4 regions of the Sporosarcina sp. NPDC096371 genome follow, and region 2 is predicted to be linked to each of the others. Evidence: riboswitches for the same ligand, from Rfam matches in the RefSeq annotation. Region 2 holds a riboswitch; each other region holds the start of a gene.
The links. A riboswitch is a leader RNA that binds a small molecule or an ion and turns the genes downstream of it on or off. The one in region 2 is predicted to bind S-adenosylmethionine.
Positions count from the first base shown of each region.

Region 1 (4,427 bases), on a different contig from region 2:
GGTGGTTCAATCGAGTAACAGTGGGGCGTTTTGGCGGTAATTCTTCGGTGGGCCAAACAAAGAATGAGGATGGCTGCATTGTCTGGCAACATGAAGATTGGGAATTCGCGGTTATCCTTGATGCGCATAAAAGTGCCGAAAGTGCAGAACTTGTCATCCATACAATTGAACAATATAAAGTAGATCTGTTAAGGATCTTATCAATAAAGGGGCCTCCAAAGTTTAAACAATTGGAAGGTAAGCTACTTGACATTTTTCAATCTGATGAATTTTTGGCTGCATGTAGACATGTTACAGGAGAGACAGCTTGTCTTGTCGTTGTAAGGAAAGATAACTATATATGGTGGTTTTCCGTCGGAGACTGCCTGGTCTATTTATTGCATCCAGAACTAATTGCTCTCAACCAATTTCAACTGAATCAAAGACAGTTCTTCGAGTGGATTGGGCAAGTGAATACATTTGAAAAAACTGTTCCATGCTACTCATCTGGGACAAGGGAATTGAGAAAAGGGACAAATCTCATTTTCATGACAACAGATGGTTTGCTAGAATGTCCGGGTGAACCTTATGCGAATCCGCAAAATCTGGTCGAAGCGTTGAGTAAAGAAGCACTCGATGAAAGCATTTCACAGATGTTGATGGAGATTGAAAGTCAAAATGTATGGGATAGCACAACAATTATCTCCTGGCCTGTGGATGTAGAGAAGGAAGGGAGCATCCCGAGTGATTACAGGGGATGAAATAATACCCCACACAGCCTATTTCGCTGCGCGGGGTATCGTTTTTTTCATGGTAGGTTAGGCGCTATCAACGCAAAAAATGATTCACTTTCTTTTCCGCTCGTTTGGATTCATTCGCTCTCGCTTCGGTCTAAGACTGCTCAATTCCTCAAACTCGCGAGCAATCTCCTCTTGCATATCTCCCGGTTGAATCTTTTGCCTTTTCGGTGTTTGGGGTAACGAACGCGAATTGTTGGTGCTACCTTGTTTGTTGTCTCTTCCCATGAAAAAAACTCCTTTCCAACATGTAGTACCATGTTAATATGGCTCTGAAATGGTTGTTCTATTCGGAGATAGAAGCATGAAAAACATTGGAAATAGGACTAACAGGTTTGTTTGAAAAGAAATAATCATGACGGTGATCATGTCAAAATGGTGTTAACTTCTTGTATTGTCGAAAAGCGATTTTAAGTTGGGTGGAGAGTTTGCGCAAATGGTTGTAAGCTCCTCGCAGTTAGTTGGAAAATATAGCCGATATCGCCCTGAGAAAATAAAAAGACTGTTTACAATAAAAAGTTTAATAGTATAATGGAATCTAATTGAATATTCTTATCAAGAGAAGCTGAGGGAAATGGCCCGATGAAGCTTCAGCAACCTCTGACATTGTCAGAAAGGTGCTACCTCCATCAAGATTTTTTTCTTGAGAGATAAGAACTGTGAGCGTAACGCAAATCCTCCTTTCTTATCCTATAGAAAAGAGGGTTTTTTTATGCTTAAAATGCATACATAATATACTGAAAAGGGAGAGAAATCTTATGCCAATCAACATACCTGAAAGATTGCCGGCTGGGGAATTATTAAAAAAGGAAAAAATATTTGTCATGGATGAGAACCGTGCAACGTCTCAAGACATCCGACCATTGAATATTATTATTTTGAATTTAATGCCGGAAAAAGAGCGCACAGAATTGCAACTTCTGCGCTTATTGGGCAATACACCGTTGCAGGTCAATGTGACGTTTATGAATATGGCCACGCATGAATCGAAAAACGTTAGCAAGTCTCACTTAGACAATTTTTATACTACATTTGAACATATCAAACATCGACGTTTTGATGGCATGATCATTACGGGTGCGCCAATTGAGCATTTACAGTTTGAAGATGTGAATTATTGGGATGAAATGACACAGATTATGGACTGGACTAAAGAAAATGTGACGTCTGTTTTACATATTTGTTGGGGCGCACAGGCAGCATTGTATCACCATTATGGAATTGATAAATTTACCTTGCCGAAGAAATGCTCAGGAGTCTTTACTCATCGTCTATCAGACCCAACCATCGATTTGGCACGTGGGTTTAATGATGAATTTAGAGCGCCACATTCACGTTACACAGCTGTTTCTGTGGAAGAAATCGAAAATGATAAGCGTTTGCATCTACTGGCGAAGTCTGAGGATGCTGGTGCGTTCATCATCATTTCTAACGATGCTAAACACATTATGATTACGGGTCATTTTGAATATGACGCCACGACACTTGCGGAAGAGTATGCACGTGATATCCAAAAAGGTGTCGATATTGACATGCCAGAAAATTATTTTCCAAATAACGATCCAAACAAAGAACCATTAAATACATGGCGCTCCCATACTCACCTGCTCTTTTCCAACTGGTTGAATTATTACGTCTATCAAGAGACACCGTTTGAATGGGCATAACTGCTCAATGACCACCTTGTCGCAAGTTGCATAAGATAGTATGACGAGGAGGTTGGGCAAATGGGGTTGTTTATGAATAGTGATGAGCACCCAGATGTTTTTAAAAATGATGCAGCAATAGTAGCGCAAAATCAAGGCCATTCTAAAATAGATACGTTAGCGGAATGGATGCAGGAGCAACAGGAAGCGAATGCTTCACTTAATCGTCATATCAGCGACCTGGAAATGCTCCTCAAACAACAAACAAAGAACCAGTCGAATCAATTAAATAACGTTCGTAACCGTGTAAAAGAACTGCAAGACAATGATTCACGACATGGGCAATTTGAAAAAAATGTCTCAAAATCGTTGACGAAGCTGGATAAGAAACAGCAAGAACTCCATCAGATATTGGAGGATAAACATGCAGTAGACAAGGAATTCAAAATGCAAGTGGATACGATTAGCGAATCAACGAACAATATGGCGGTAAAAATGACTAGGCAGTTGGACCAACAACAACAATTAGCTAAATTAATTTTACGGCAAGAGAATGCCCAAAAAGATGTTATTAGCAGACTGGTCAATCAAGAAGGCGTGACGGAGAAAATGGGTAGGCAATTAGATCATCTCCGTAGCCTACTGTATGAACGCACCAATGTTTTAACCGAGAAATTAGAACACAGCTATACGATGACAGCCGCTTATCTAGCAAAACTATTGGCGAACGCAGAACAGCCTATGGCTCGCTTCTGGATGAATCCAAAGTCGGAAGAGAAACAAGAAAAAACTGATTGAAATGGTTATTAACTGCAAGAAAATGGTTGAAGCAACAAAGAAGCACTACGTACAGATCATGTACTTTGTGCTTCTTTGTTCATTCAAGCAATTATGGAAATGTATAAGAAAGGAATAGAGTATATGGATGAACAGCAATCTGAAAATCGAATTCAATTGAGGGAAATGGTGAAGGGTGATTGGCCCGATGTACATAAATATGCATCTATGGAAAGTGTCTGTAAATACCAACCGTGGGGGCCGAACACTGAAGAAGAGTCTTTAATGTTTATTGATGAAGTACTACAAGATGCAAAGAGACAACCACGTAGTCGTTTTGTCTTTGCAGTTTTTGAACAGGAGACAGCTACGATGATCGGCTCTGGAGAAATAACTATCAGGGATACGGTTAACCGTGAAGGAGAAATTGGATACATCTTTCACCCAGATTATTGGGGACGTGGTTATGCAACTGAAGTGGCTCTTTTACTCGTTAATTTTGGTTTTAACGATTTAAACCTTCATCGAATATACGCGACATGTGATCCGCGTAATAGTGCTTCTTCTAGGGTTTTAGAGAAAGTTGGAATGGTGATGGAAGGAAGACTCCGGGAAACTCTGCTTCTTAAAGACGGTTGGCGGGATTCATTCATCTACGGTATATTGGAGCATGAGTGGAAATGTAAGTAATTCATCGCCTCATCCTGTAGGATACTCACCGCCATTGTAGAATGAATTAGGCACATCTTACCCCCTTTTGAATAGAATGTGAAGGACTGCATAACTTTTGAATGGGAGTGAAATGGGTGACGCATCAAAATCGAGAAAGTCAAAATCAACATTGGGCAAACCATTGGCAAAATCCACAATATCGCAGGATTACAATCGATCAAGCTATGGCGATTGCATTGCAACGTGTGCCAGGACAGGTTATAAAAGCAGAACTGGATTACGACGATGGTATGTTGGTCTATGAGATTGATATTAGAACAGCAGAAGGCCATAAGTATGAAGTGAAAGTTGACGCAAATACAGGAGCCATTTTAAGAGTGAAACTTGACTAACCAAAAATATGATTGAGATGCCACGCCGGTAAGTGATACCGTTCGTGGCTTTTTCTTACTTGTTGACACCAAAGCATCTATTACCTCTTCAGTTTTATGTATAGGCGCTCTGTCTTAGGGGAATAATCTCAGAATGACAGGAGTGTGTGATCATGGGCATAAAT
Region 1 covers NZ_JBIWFE010000003.1:195,486-199,912, forward strand. The annotation lists gene ACIQ0H_RS09650 (PP2C family serine/threonine-protein phosphatase) at 1-740, shown strand, start outside; gene ACIQ0H_RS09655 (hypothetical protein) at 825-1,004, opposite strand; SAM riboswitch class I at 1,326-1,433, shown strand; gene metA (homoserine O-acetyltransferase MetA) at 1,535-2,443, shown strand; gene ACIQ0H_RS09665 (hypothetical protein) at 2,504-3,220, shown strand; gene ACIQ0H_RS09670 (GNAT family N-acetyltransferase) at 3,320-3,889, shown strand; gene ACIQ0H_RS09675 (PepSY domain-containing protein) at 4,006-4,263, shown strand; gene ACIQ0H_RS09680 (DUF421 domain-containing protein) at 4,422-4,427, shown strand, end outside.
Region 1: another riboswitch for S-adenosylmethionine. It lies ahead of metA (homoserine O-acetyltransferase MetA); the one in region 2 lies ahead of ACIQ0H_RS06930 (O-acetylhomoserine aminocarboxypropyltransferase/cysteine synthase family protein).

Region 2 (4,427 bases):
GCATACGATTGGGTCCACGTCGTTCATTGTAGATGATGCGTATTTATTATCCGGGGATATTTTGTTCATTGATTCCATCGGACGTCCGGATCTTGCGGGGCTGGCAGAAGATTGGGTGGGTGATTTACGGGAATCGTTGTACACAAGATATAAACAATTATCTGAGGAGCTCATCGTTCTTCCTGCGCATTTCATGATCATCAAAGAGTTGAATGAGGATGGGAGCGTGTCTGAGAAACTGGGCACCCTATTTGCCCACAATCACGGTTTAAACATTCAAGACGAGGCGGAATTTAGGCAGTTAGTGACGGGGAATTTACCTCCCCAACCGAACGCATACCAAGAAATACGCCGAACAAATATGGGGCAGATTTCCCCTGACGAAGAAACACAACGTGAAATGGAAATCGGACCGAATCGTTGTGCAGTTCGATAATGATAGAGATTAAGCGTGCTTGAAGGAATTCTATAATTAGAAAAAAGGAGAGATTTTGATGAACGCAAACAAAGTATTAGACGCAAAGGGATTGGCTTGTCCAATGCCGGTGGTACGTGCAAGAAAGGTAATGAAAGAAATGGAGACGGGGGAAGTACTTGAAATCCAGGCTACTGACAAAGGGTCCGTCGCAGATTTGACTGCGTGGTCAAAATCAGGTGGTCATGATTTAGTGCAGCATACGGAAGAAGCTGGCGTCTTTACGTTTTGGATTAAAAAAGGCTAACGCAAAACGGAGGGGTATCCAGGTAAAGGATATCCTTTCTTCTTTTGAAAGGAGGAAATGTGATGGATATTACGTTTATCATCACGCTATTTTTAATTGGATTTATCGGCTCGTTCATTTCGGGCATGGTGGGCATTGGCGGTTCGATTATAAAATATCCAATGCTGCTCTATATTCCACCGCTTCTTGGCATGGCGGCTTTCACTGCCCATGAAGTATCAGGCATCAGTGCCATTCAAGTGTTTTTCGCAACCATTTCGGGTGTGTGGGCATACCGTAAAAGCGGTTATATTAATAAAACACTCATTTTGTACATGGGATCCAGTATTTTAATCGGGAGTTTTATAGGTGGGTATGGATCTGATTTAATGTCTGAGGGATCTATCAATCTGGTCTATGGCCTATTGGCGACAATTGCTGCAATCATGATGTTCGTCCCGAAAAAAGGGTTGGATGATATTCCGGTCGATCAAGTGACTTTTAATAAGTGGTTGGCTGCAGTATTGGCGTTTATTGTCGGAATTGGGGCAGGAGTTGTCGGCGCAGCCGGAGCGTTCATTCTTGTGCCAATTATGCTTGTCGTCTTGAAAATCCCGACGCGCATGACAATTGCAACGTCACTCGCGATTACGTTCATCTCTTCCATCGGGTCGACAATCGGTAAGATAACGACGGACCAAGTACTTTATGGGCCCGCGGTTATTATGATTATTGCAAGTATACTGGCGGCACCCCTTGGAGCGAAAGTTGGACAAAAGATAAATACGAAAGTATTGCAGTGGCTATTGGCCATTCTTATTTTGGGGACGGCTATTAAAATTTGGCTAGATTTTTAAATAAACGAAAAAAACGGTTTCGCCAAATGATGGTGCGGACCGATTTTTTCGTTGTTAACTATTTCTTTTTAAATACTGCCAACACCCGTTTTTCACTACCGTTCTTCATCCGCTGGAAATTCTCGATATGTTTCCAAATGGCAAGCATGAATAATAAAGTCGCAACGACAACGGGCCAGTAGCCGTCTGACCAAAATGCTAGGGCGAAGAATGTCACATATAGCATTAGAACTCCGAACACAAGAAAATCTGTCACAATCGCTACAATAACCAACAACGTAAATGCAACGAGTCCGAAGCGCCAATCAAGGGCAAGGAGCACGCCAATGATAGTCGCCGTTCCTTTACCGCCATTGAACTGCATGTAAAAAGGAAAGTTATGCCCAATGACCGTTGCGGCACCTGCGGCGAATAATAACAATGAAATCTGATCGGTCGGCAATCCTGCGTTTACTACGATTCTGTGTGCAAGTATTATAGCCAGTACACCTTTTCCGATGTCTATCGCTGCAACGAGCGCACCAAACTTTTTCCCTAGCACAATTGTGGCGTTCGAAGCGCCCGCATTTTTAACCCCAGTTTCTTTTAGATTAATGCCTGAAATCATCTGTGCAACAACCGAACCATGCAGGCATCCAATTGCATAGCCCAAAATAATGACGCTTACAATCCACAACCACATAACAATTCCTCCAAATGAATGATTACTTAAATTATAGCATTTTGAATTAAATATAAGTTTCAGAAAAGATTTTCAATAAACACTTGACATTGTATTGGGAATTCACCTATACTACTCCACAAGATGAAAAACTAAATCTATCAAACTCTTATCAAGAGCGGCGGAGGGACTAGGCCCTGCGATGCCCGGCAACCGGCAAGTGACCAACTTGCACAGGTGCTACTTCCTACAGATTCGTGCAAACGGTCTGAAAGATAAGAGGAGGAATAAGCGAAAGCATAACCCTCTTCTTAAGCGAAGGGGGTTATTTCTTTTTTCCAAAAATATCCCCGACGCCTCCGCATACAATCACCTTAAAAAAATACTGGAGGTAATGACAATGACAAAACTTCAACCTGAAACGCTTCTACTACACGGTGGGCAAGTGCCAGACCCAGTAACGGGATCACGTGCAGTACCTATCTACAAAACGAGTTCATTCGCATTCCGAGACACGGAGCATGCACAAAATCTATTTGCTTTGAAAGAACCAGGTAATATTTATAGTCGTATTATGAATCCGACAGTCGATGTGTTTGAAAAGCGCGTTGCTTTACTAGAAGGGGGAACGGCGGCAGTTGCATTATCTTCGGGAATGGCAGCGATTGCGTTTTCAATTTTAAATATCGCAGGCGCTGGTGATGAAATTGTCGCAGCAAGCAATTTATATGGCGGTACGTATAACTTGTTTGCCGTGTCACTTCCACGCTATGGCATCAATGTGAAATTTGTGGATGCAACAGATCCTGAAAACTTCCGTGCGGCTATTACGGATAAAACAAAAGCAGTTTTTGCTGAAACGATTGGCAACCCAAGCCTTCATGTTCTTGATATTGAAGCTGTTGCCAACATTGCACATGAGAATGGACTTCCGTTGCTAATTGATAATACATTCCCGTCACCGTATGGTTCGAATCCGATCGACTACGGGGCAGACGTTGTCATTCATTCTGCAACGAAATGGATTGGCGGACATGGGACGTCAATCGGTGGTATCGCTGTCGACGCTGGAAAATTTGACTGGACACAAGGGAGGTTCCCTGGGTTTACTGAGCCGGATGAAACGTATCATGGGCTTCGTTATGGGATTGACGCGGCAGGTGCGGCATTTGCGACAAAACTACGTGTGCAGGCATTGCGTGACTTTGGACCATGCCTGAGCCCAGACAATGCATTCGCTTTCTTGCAAGGTCTTGAAACATTACATTTACGAGTGGAAAAACATAATGAAAATGCTATGAAAGTGGCAAATTATTTGAAGCAGCATCCGTCTGTGGAATGGGTAACGTATACAGGTCATCAAGACCACCCATCACATAGTAACGCGGAAAAGTATTTGAAAAATGGTTTCGGCTCGATTATCGTTTTCGGTATTAAAGGGGGGCGTGAAGCGGGTCGTAAGTTGATTGATAACGTTACGATTTGGTCGCATGTTGCCAATGTGGGAGATGCAAAATCACTTATTATTCACCCAGCTTCAACGACGCATCAGCAATTGTCGGCTGAAGATCTTGAAAATGCAGGTGTAAAAGAGGAATTGATTCGCTTGTCTGTTGGGCTTGAATCGATTGATGATATCATTGCGGATCTTGCGCAGGCGATTGACAAGGCCGCGCCGGTTATCGCGTGAGACGGATTGGATGAAAAAGAAGGAGCGTGACGAACATGGGGACAGGAATTGTGAACATTGGGAATCTACGATTGGAGTCGGGCATTCTATTGGAAAATGTCCAGCTAGCCTATGAAAGAATAGGCAGACCTGAGGCGCAAACTGTCCTTGTTTGCCACGCATTGACGGGAAATCAGTATACAGTCGGGACGACAGAAGATCCAGGCTGGTGGAGTGGCCTTGTGGGTCGAGGAAAGAGTATTGATACTAGCAAGTATTCCGTCATTTCTTTTAATAGTCTTGGAGGTTGCGAGGGGTCAACTGGGCCAACAACTGTTAATCCATCTACGGGTGAATTGTATGGTGACTTATTTCCAGAGGTAACAATCCGGGATATGGTACATGCGGAACGTAAGGCACTGACGGAGTTGGGGATCCGGCGACTGCGAGCAGTTATTGGTGCGGCACTGGGGGGCATGCAGGTACTTGAATGGGGCATCTTATATGCAGAGGATATGGATCTTCTCATACCAATGGCC
Region 2 covers NZ_JBIWFE010000002.1:195,947-200,373, forward strand. The annotation lists gene ACIQ0H_RS06910 (MBL fold metallo-hydrolase) at 1-436, shown strand, start outside; gene ACIQ0H_RS06915 (sulfurtransferase TusA family protein) at 495-722, shown strand; gene ACIQ0H_RS06920 (sulfite exporter TauE/SafE family protein) at 785-1,558, shown strand; gene ACIQ0H_RS06925 (glycerol-3-phosphate acyltransferase) at 1,617-2,240, opposite strand; SAM riboswitch class I at 2,386-2,501, shown strand; gene ACIQ0H_RS06930 (O-acetylhomoserine aminocarboxypropyltransferase/cysteine synthase family protein) at 2,620-3,909, shown strand; gene ACIQ0H_RS06935 (homoserine O-acetyltransferase family protein) at 3,945-4,427, shown strand, end outside.

Region 3 (4,427 bases), on a different contig from region 2:
TGTTTGAAAAAATTTCAAGTCCTCTGTCCATCGCAACATCTTGTCCTACTTGTTTATAAAGCGTACCAATTTCAGTTCGTTCTGCGTCATCAAAAACGGGAATATTGATGCTTCCTGGAATCGTAGCTTCTTTAAACTCTCTAGGGGAACGAACATCGATGAATGTGTGTGGCCCCTTTGCTTGCATGGCCAATAGCTCGTCTATTGTTACATCTCTAAACATGTTTTTCACCTTCTACCTAAATTATGAAACGATGATATGCCCTTTGTTTTCCTCGGTTACTTCTCCAATAATCCGTGCATCGACACCTTGTTGTTGGAGTTCGTCCAAGAGTTTAATGGCTTCTTGCTCTGCTACTGCAATGAGTAATCCACCAGAAGTTACAGCATCACATAAAATCCAGCGATCCATTTGATCTAGTGTATCCGAATAAGTCACACTTTCTGCTACGTGGGCAAAGTTATTTTTTGTGCCTCCAGGTATCTTGCCAGCTTCAGCAAGTTCTCTTGTACGTGGTAGGACGGGCACTTGGTTGGCTTGTATGTGAATGCCGACATTACTTGCTTTCGCCATTTCAGATGTATGTCCGAGTAAACCGAATCCTGTCACATCTGTGGCGGCGTGGACATCGTAGTTGGCCATTGTTTCAGCGGTAGTTTTGTTGAGCGTGGTCATCACTTTTGTCACTTCAACAACTTCGTCTTCAGACAATAACCCATTTTTCAATGACGTCGTGTAAATACCAACTCCAATCGGTTTTGTTAATAATAGTTTGTCGCCGGGCTTGGCACCTGCGTTTGTCCGTACTTTATCGGGATGAACGACACCCGTGACGGCAAGTCCGAATTTAGGTTCTTGATCATCGATGGAATGACCACCAACAAGTGTGACACCCGCTTCTTGTAATTTATCGCCAGCTCCACGTAAAATCGCCGCGAGGATGTCTTTATCTAACGTAGCGATAGGGAAAGCAACGATATTGAGGGCAGTGAGAGGTGTGCCCCCCATGGCATAGACATCGCTAATGGCATTGGTTGCAGCAATTTGTCCGAAATCGTAAGGGTCGTCAACAATGGGCGTGAAAAAGTCCAGTGTCTGTACCATTGCGATGTCGTCTGTCAGTTTGTAAACACCTGCATCATCACTTGTGTCGAGACCGACGAGTACATTCGGATTTGGCGTGGCAGCGGGAAGACTGCGTAATACTTGTGCTAAGTCAGCAGGACCAATTTTACAGCCGCAGCCACCTTTTGTTGTAAGGGAAGTCAATTTTACTGGGATTATTTTTTCCATTGTGCATCCGCCTTTCAATTATAAATCTATTGTTAATCTTAACACATTTTCGGTAAATGCTTGGTGAGTGGCATCCCAGAGCGGCGGAGTGGGTCCAATGGAACTAATTATTCCATATTCTAATGTAGCGAATTATTTCATTACTTCCCAAAAAAGGTATTGCAAATTTTCGGGGAATAGCGTAAGGTTGTCAATAATAGAAATTTAACTTAATTCAACCGTGGTTTAAACCTCGGTTGAGTGGGGAGGAATGAAGTTCAATTCCTCCTTGTTAAAGCCTCCGGCGGATGTCACAGATTTTGAATTGCAGGCAGTCTAAGTTCGCGACGTCCTGTCGCAACGACTGCATACCCACGTCCTGTGGGCACAATTCAAAATCTGGACGCAATTACGCCGAGGCGTAATTGATAAAAACAATTTAATAGTTTTTCTTATCTAGAGAGGTATAGGGACTGGCCCGTTGACACCTCAGCAACCACCATAGTTGGTACGGTGCTAATTCCAGCAAGTTGAGCAATTGACTTGATAGATGAGGAATAGACTTATTCAAATGAGAGTCTTCTTCCTTTATTCAACCAGAGGAGAAGGCTTTTTTGTTTCTATAAAGATTTCTGAAACAGAACATATAAACAAGGGAACTAGAGAGGGGATATACAGTTGGTGAATTTACTAGAGGCGATGAAAGAACGTATTTTGATTGGTGATGGAGCGATGGGCACACTGCTTTACACAAATGGAGTGGACCGTTGTTTTGAGGAGCTAAATTTGACGCATCCTGAACAAGTGCTTCATGTTCACCAAGCCTATATTGAGGCGGGGGCAGATGTCATTCAAACGAATACATATGGCGCCAACTATATAAAGTTAGCGCGCTATGGATTGGAAGATCGTGTAGAGGCAATCAATAAGGCTGCCGTTGAAATTGCGAAACGAGCTGCCGGTGAAAATACATTTATCCTTGGGACAATTGGTGGCATCCATGGTTCAAAAACACTGATTGGCACGAAGGAAGAGATTGAGCGTAGTTTCAGAGCGCAGCTGAAATGCCTACTTTCTGAAGGTGTGGATGGGATTCTCTTGGAGACGTATTATGATTTTGATGAATTAACAACGGTGCTCAGCATTGCGCGTCAGGAGACGGATATCCCAATCATTACGAATGTTTCTATGCATGAAGCAGGTGTGTTACAAAATGGCTTGGCATTGGCGGATGCTTTGCAACAGTTGGAGGCGCTAGGGGCAGACGTTGTGGGCGTCAACTGTGGATTAGGACCTTACCATATGTTGCAAGCTTTAGAGGGGGTGCCGTTGCCAAAGCATGCCTTATTGGCAGTGTATCCAAATGCTAGTTTCCCTAGTTATACGGATGGGAAATTGACATATGAAAACGAACCTGATTATTTCGGTAAACTGGCGCTTCATTTCCGTAAGGAGGGTGTTGGGCTATTAGGGGGATGTTGTGGTACGACGCCAGCCCATATTCGTGCACTGGTAGAGGGGCTAACGAATCGTGCGCATGTGCAAGACAAACAAGTGAAACAGCACAAAGTGAAAGTGAACGTCACAGCGTCGAGGGATCTTGACAAACCGACTTTGCTTGAAACAGTGAAAAAGAGGCATTCGATTATTGTTGAGCTGGATGCGCCGAAGCATTTAAATACGGCGAAGTTTTTTGAAGGGGCGCAGGCATTACATGATGCAGGTGTCGATGCCATTACGTTAGCTGATAATTCCTTGGCATCTCCGCGAATTTGTAATGCATCGATGGGATCACTCGTTAAACAAAGAATAGGTGCAACACCACTTGTCCATGTGACATGCCGAGACCGGAATCTCATTGGTTTGCAGTCGCATCTCATGGGCTTGCATACAATGGGCATTACAGAATTACTGGCGATTACAGGAGATCCAACGAAAATTGGTGATTTCCCTGGCGCAACATCTGTTTTCGATATGACTTCTTTTGAATTGATTACAATGATTAAGCAGTTCAATGAGGGGATTTCATGGTCAGGTAAGTCATTGCAACAGAAAACATCCTTTACAGTGGCGGCGGCGTTTAATCCAAATGTGCGTCAAATCGATCGAGCTGTGCAAAGGATGGAGAAGAAAATTGAGGCTGGAGCTGATTATTTTATTACGCAGCCGATTTATAGCCCGGAGAAAATTATCGATTTGTATGAGGCAACAAAACATATCGAAGCACCAATCTATATTGGGATTATGCCATTAACATCGTCGCAGAATGCAGAGTTTCTTCACAATGAAGTGCCAGGTATTAAGCTGACAGATGAAGTCCGTGCGAGAATGGGGCTATTTGCGGGAGACCGTGAGCAGTCGACAAGAGAAGGTATAGCCGTTGCGAAGGAATTGATAGATGTGGCGTTGGAGCATTTCCATGGCATCTATCTAATCACTCCGTTTATGCGTTATGACATGACAGTAGATTTAACGGAATATATCAATGAAAAAGTGGGCGTAGGTGCGACCAAAATAGTAGAGCAAGCAGGTAGCGTTGTGTTCTAAACTAATATCAATTTAGTCTAAAGGAGAGTGTCGAATCAATACGATTCGGCATTCTCTTTTTTTATGATCACTTGCACAGCTACCCAAAAGAATGATTTATACGATTATGTAAGTTGAAGCTGTTCGGTTGAGCGTCTTTCAGTTTAGTTATATACTGATGTTAGAAATGACAAACGAAGGGGTGAGTGGATGACTGAGCTGAAACTTGATAAAACGTTGTTATCGGCAAGAAATAAGCGTCTCGGACTTCTTGTATGGTTTCGGTTATCACGATTTTACAATCTAAGTATTCGTCAAACGAATCAGCATTTAAATCAATGGGATTTGTCGACAGCACAGTTTGATGTGCTCGTGCAAGTTGGTTTATATCAACCGATTACACAACAACAGCTGGCTGGAAAACTCGAAGTAACAAAAGGCAATATCGCACAACTGCTGAAAAGGATGGAAGCATTAGGTTGGATTACACGAGACCAACAGTGGAAAACAAAATATATTTCATTAACAGAGGCAGGTTGCCGTTTATATGAGGAAGTTGTTCCCCAACAGGAACAGTTCCAAGCATCGCAGTTTTGCGGATTGGATCGCGAGGAACAGATGCAATTAC
Region 3 covers NZ_JBIWFE010000012.1:44,839-49,265, forward strand. The annotation lists gene mnmH (tRNA 2-selenouridine(34) synthase MnmH) at 1-223, opposite strand, end outside; gene selD (selenide, water dikinase SelD) at 245-1,294, opposite strand; SAM riboswitch class I at 1,723-1,830, shown strand; gene ACIQ0H_RS20655 (bifunctional homocysteine S-methyltransferase/methylenetetrahydrofolate reductase) at 1,955-3,820, shown strand; gene ACIQ0H_RS20660 (MarR family winged helix-turn-helix transcriptional regulator) at 4,010-4,427, shown strand, end outside.
Region 3: another riboswitch for S-adenosylmethionine. It lies ahead of ACIQ0H_RS20655 (bifunctional homocysteine S-methyltransferase/methylenetetrahydrofolate reductase); the one in region 2 lies ahead of ACIQ0H_RS06930 (O-acetylhomoserine aminocarboxypropyltransferase/cysteine synthase family protein).

Region 4 (4,427 bases), on a different contig from region 2:
GTCGGCGATTAAGTCATCGACATGCTCGAGACCGACGGAGAAGCGTAGCAGGCCATCTGTAATCCCACGTTTTTCTCGCTCAGCTTTTGGCATTGCGGCGTGTGACATTTGTGCCGGATAGGAAAGAATGGATTCGACTCCTCCTAGACTAACAGCGAAAACAGGGATTTTAACGTTTTCGACAAATGCTTTTGCTGTCTCTCGGTTTGGCAAACGGAATGACAGAACAGCCCCTGCACTAGTGGACTGTTTCGCGTGGATAGCGTGTCCTGGGTGGCTAGCTAAACCAGGGTAAAATACTTCTTCTACTAACGAATGACCATCTAAATAGTTCGCAATTTTAGTAGCAGAGGCAGTTGACTGCGTGAAGCGAGCGCCCAATGTTTTAATCCCCTGAATTAATGCATAAGAATCTTGAGCACCTAAAATAGCGCCGAAGGAATTTTGGATGAATGCCAAGCGATTGCCGAGTTCCTCATTCTTTGTCGCCGCAAGACCAGCAATAATATCACTATGGCCAGATAAAAACTTGGTTGCACTGTGAAGGACAATATCTACGCCGAGATCAAGTGGGCGCTGATAAAGTGGTGACATGAACGTATTGTCGAGAAACGTTAGGCAATCATGCGCTTTGGCGATGTTCACCACAGCTTCAATATCCGTGATACCTAGACGCGGATTGGAAGGTGTTTCAATATAAATCAATTTCGTATTCGGTTTGATAGCATGTTCAACAGCGTCCAAATCACTCAAATCAACAAATGTATGGTCAATTTTGAATTTCGTCAACACTTCAGTGACAAACCGAAATGTTCCGCCGTACACATCCTCCGTGACGACAATGTGGTCATCAGCAGATAACAGCATGAAGGCGGAAGAAATCGCGGCAATGCCGGAAGCGAATGCTAGCCCTCTCGCGCCGCCCTCCAAAGCTGCAATCGTCTTCTCTAAAGCATCCCTTGTCGGATTTCCTGAACGGCTGTAGTCATAAGGACCAAACGTATCAAAACTCTCCTGATGGAATGTAGAAGATAAGTAAATCGGGACGTTGACGGCACCCGTTTTTTGTTCGAAATCACCACGGGTCGATGCGTGGATGATGGTCGTTTCCAGTCGTTCTTCGTGTGAACTCATAGTTGGGGCACCTCACTTTTTAATGTGGCAAATACTTGTTTTAAATCAGCAATTAAGTCCTCTGGATCTTCGACGCCAACTGAAAAACGTAATAGGCTGTTACAAACGCCACGGCGTAGTCGTTCTTCCAATGGAATGTCCGCATGCGTTTGCGTCGCGGGATAAGTGATGAAACTTTCAACTCCGCCAAGGCTTTCAGCAAATGTAATGAGTTGAAGATTTTCAAGGAATGCGCCAACCCACTCACTTTCATTCAGGCGGAAGGACAGCATGCCGCCTTTCCCTGGATACAACACGTCTTTCACATGCGGTTCATTGTTTAAATAGTCGACAATGATTTTTGCGTTTGCATCATGCTGCTTCATGCGCAAGTGAAGTGTTTTTAATCCGCGAACGATTAACCATGAATCGAAAGGCGATAGAACGGCACCAATTGCGTTATGGTTGGAACCAAGTGTTGCGCAAAGTTCCTCACCTTTAGCAACCACAAGGCCGGCTAATACATCATTATGTCCTCCAATGTACTTCGTTGCGCTATGCAGAACGATATCTGCGCCGAGTTCGATAGGTCTTTGGAAATAAGGTGTGAAAAATGTGTTGTCGACAATCAGCAACAAGCCGTGTTTTTTAGCAAGCTCTGCATATTGAACAATATCCGTTTCCTGCATTAACGGATTCGTAGGTGTTTCAATGAAGAGCGCTTTTGTCTTGTCAGTAATCAATTTCTCCGTCTCACGGACGTCTGTGAAATCGGAGTATGTTGTTGTAATGGAGTAGACATCGGCATAATAATCGAGCATGCGGTATGTGCCACCGTAAATATCTTCTGGTCCAATCAATTCATCACCTGAACGGAATAGCGACAGCACTAATTGCACCGCAGCCATCCCCGAACTACAAGCAAAGCCTGCATCTCCGCCTTCTAAGTTGGCAATCCCTTCTTCTAAAATGGAACGAGTGGGATTTTTCGTACGTGAGTAGTCATAGCCAGTCGACTGACCAAGTCCGTCATGTTTGTAGGCTGTCGATAAATAAATGGGCGGGTTCACTGCGCCAGTTTTCGGATCACTGTTATTTCCTAATTGTACTAATCGTGTTTCAAAGCTGATGTTTATCATTGTTATCATCCTTTGTCGTTGAATTTGAAATTGTAATTGAAATTAAAAAGAGCCCTCTATGTAGAAGAGGGCCCTCAAAAATATGAAGTCAATCTTCTCATCTGCAAGACGGCTAGCGTCTATTGGAATTAGCACCATACCTTGACTCGGCTGGTTGCTGAGACATCGTCGGGCCATTCCCTCCGTCTCTCTTGATAAGAATACAATATGAAATTATTTGAAAAGATTAAGTTATCCAACTCTATCATGTTATGAATAAAAAGACAAGATAGGATTTTCAGTTTCTTTCTCGTAGTAGCTGCATACGTTGATTAAACAGAGTTGGGTAGGATAAGAAACCAAGTAATACACTGGTCACCGCGGCGGTCGTTAATAACATGAAGATGATGAGCAATTGGAATTGGACTGCTTGGATAGGGTCTGCTCCTGCAATAATTTGACCACTCATCATCCCGGGTAACTGAACCAAGCCGATTGTTTTCTGACTTTCAATGGTTGGAATCATACTCGATTTAATGGCTGTCATCAGTTGCCGATGAATGGCTTGCTTTGGCGTTCCACCCAGTGATAGGATCAATTCCATTTCCTCCTGATGTGTATCCACTTCTGCGGTGAACCGGTTAAGGAATAATATTGCGAGTACCATTGAGTTACCGACGATCATTCCACTGATTGAAATGATGTACTGGGCAGTAGCGGGTACGATATGGAAGCCAAGTAAAATACTTTGCGTAAATACTTCGACGACAATAAGAGTCACTGCGATTTTCCACGTAATCCCCTTAATCGTTTTCCCTTTCTTGCGGGCGTTTTGTGTAGCCGCGCCAATCATCAACGTCACCATCAAAAAGATATACAAAAAATTGTCGGAGTCAAAAACAAACTTCAAAATATAGCCGACGGCAAGTAGTTGGATAATGGAGCGAATGGTTGCGATAATTGTATCTTTCTCTAAACCTAAGCTTAAGGTTTTGGACAAAAGGAGAGGAATAATGACAAAAATAAGTGTGATAGATAATGTTAGATAGCTCATTCAATCTCTCCTTGTACAAAGCGCTTAACGAACTCATTTGTCGATGATGTTAGCAAATCGCTGTCACCGGTTTCAACGACGTGACCATCCTTTAGCACCCACGTGTAATCACCGATGGCCAGTGCTTGCTCCAAATTATGTGTAATCCAGATAATTGTCACGCCGAACTGCCGATTGATTTTGACAATCAACTCTTCGATTTCTCGTAATGATGCCCGGTCCAAAGCGGATGTGATTTCGTCTAATAATAAGATGTTTGAACGGTTGATAAGCGTACGGGCAATCGATACTTTTTGGCGTTGTCCACCCGATAGATCATTCGTTTTTTGCTGTAAAAAATGCTTATCAAGTCCTACGTCATCTAAAATGCGGATGGCTTCTTGTTCGGTCAATTGTTGGCCTCGCAGTTCCATAGGGAGAGCCAGATTTTGAAAAACAGTGCCTTTTATCATCGGTGCGCTTTGCAGGGCGATGCCAACGTGCCGACGTAATTCGATAGGGTCATAGTCCAAAACGGACACATCGTCAATAAAAATATCGCCCGCGGTAGGGGATATCAATCCATTGCATAATTTAAGCATTGTCGTTTTTCCAGCACCAGAAGGTCCAACGAGCGTTGTAATTTTTCCTTTTGGAAAAGAGCCTGTAATCTTTTTTAAAATATTTATGTCATCGACGGAGTAATCAACGTTATGAAAGTGTAGGGCGGGTTCATATAAATTTTGCATGTGGTTCTCCTTTATTTCTATGTTATTGGACTGTGCTGATTGTCTTCCTGTATGACATTGTGAAAATTAAGAAATTGACTGTTAGTGTTTCGAATAAATGGAAGAATGCGAGTATCGCACGGACCTAATTATACCAATGAAAATATTAACTATACACACTATAATAAGGATTGGACTACTAAGCTCCGGAAAGGAAGTTTTGAGTGTACAAGCTAATTATGAAGTGTATCGTAGCCGTGCTAGTACTTGGGTGTATTTCAACATCACCTGCCAAAGCAGCTTCACCGACTACGTTTAAGGATGTTACGAGTTTTAAGAAGGAAATCGAGTTTTTAACGAGTAAAGAAATTATTTTTGGTTATTCCGATGGAACATTTCGTCCAAACGCACCGATTCAGAGGGTGCAGGCCATCC
Region 4 covers NZ_JBIWFE010000012.1:50,920-55,346, forward strand. The annotation lists gene metC (cystathionine beta-lyase) at 1-1,134, opposite strand, end outside; gene ACIQ0H_RS20680 (methionine biosynthesis PLP-dependent protein) at 1,131-2,252, opposite strand; SAM riboswitch class I at 2,347-2,453, opposite strand; gene ACIQ0H_RS20685 (ABC transporter permease) at 2,530-3,285, opposite strand; gene ACIQ0H_RS20690 (ABC transporter ATP-binding protein) at 3,282-4,013, opposite strand; gene ACIQ0H_RS20695 (S-layer homology domain-containing protein) at 4,217-4,427, shown strand, end outside.
Region 4: another riboswitch for S-adenosylmethionine. It lies ahead of ACIQ0H_RS20680 (methionine biosynthesis PLP-dependent protein); the one in region 2 lies ahead of ACIQ0H_RS06930 (O-acetylhomoserine aminocarboxypropyltransferase/cysteine synthase family protein).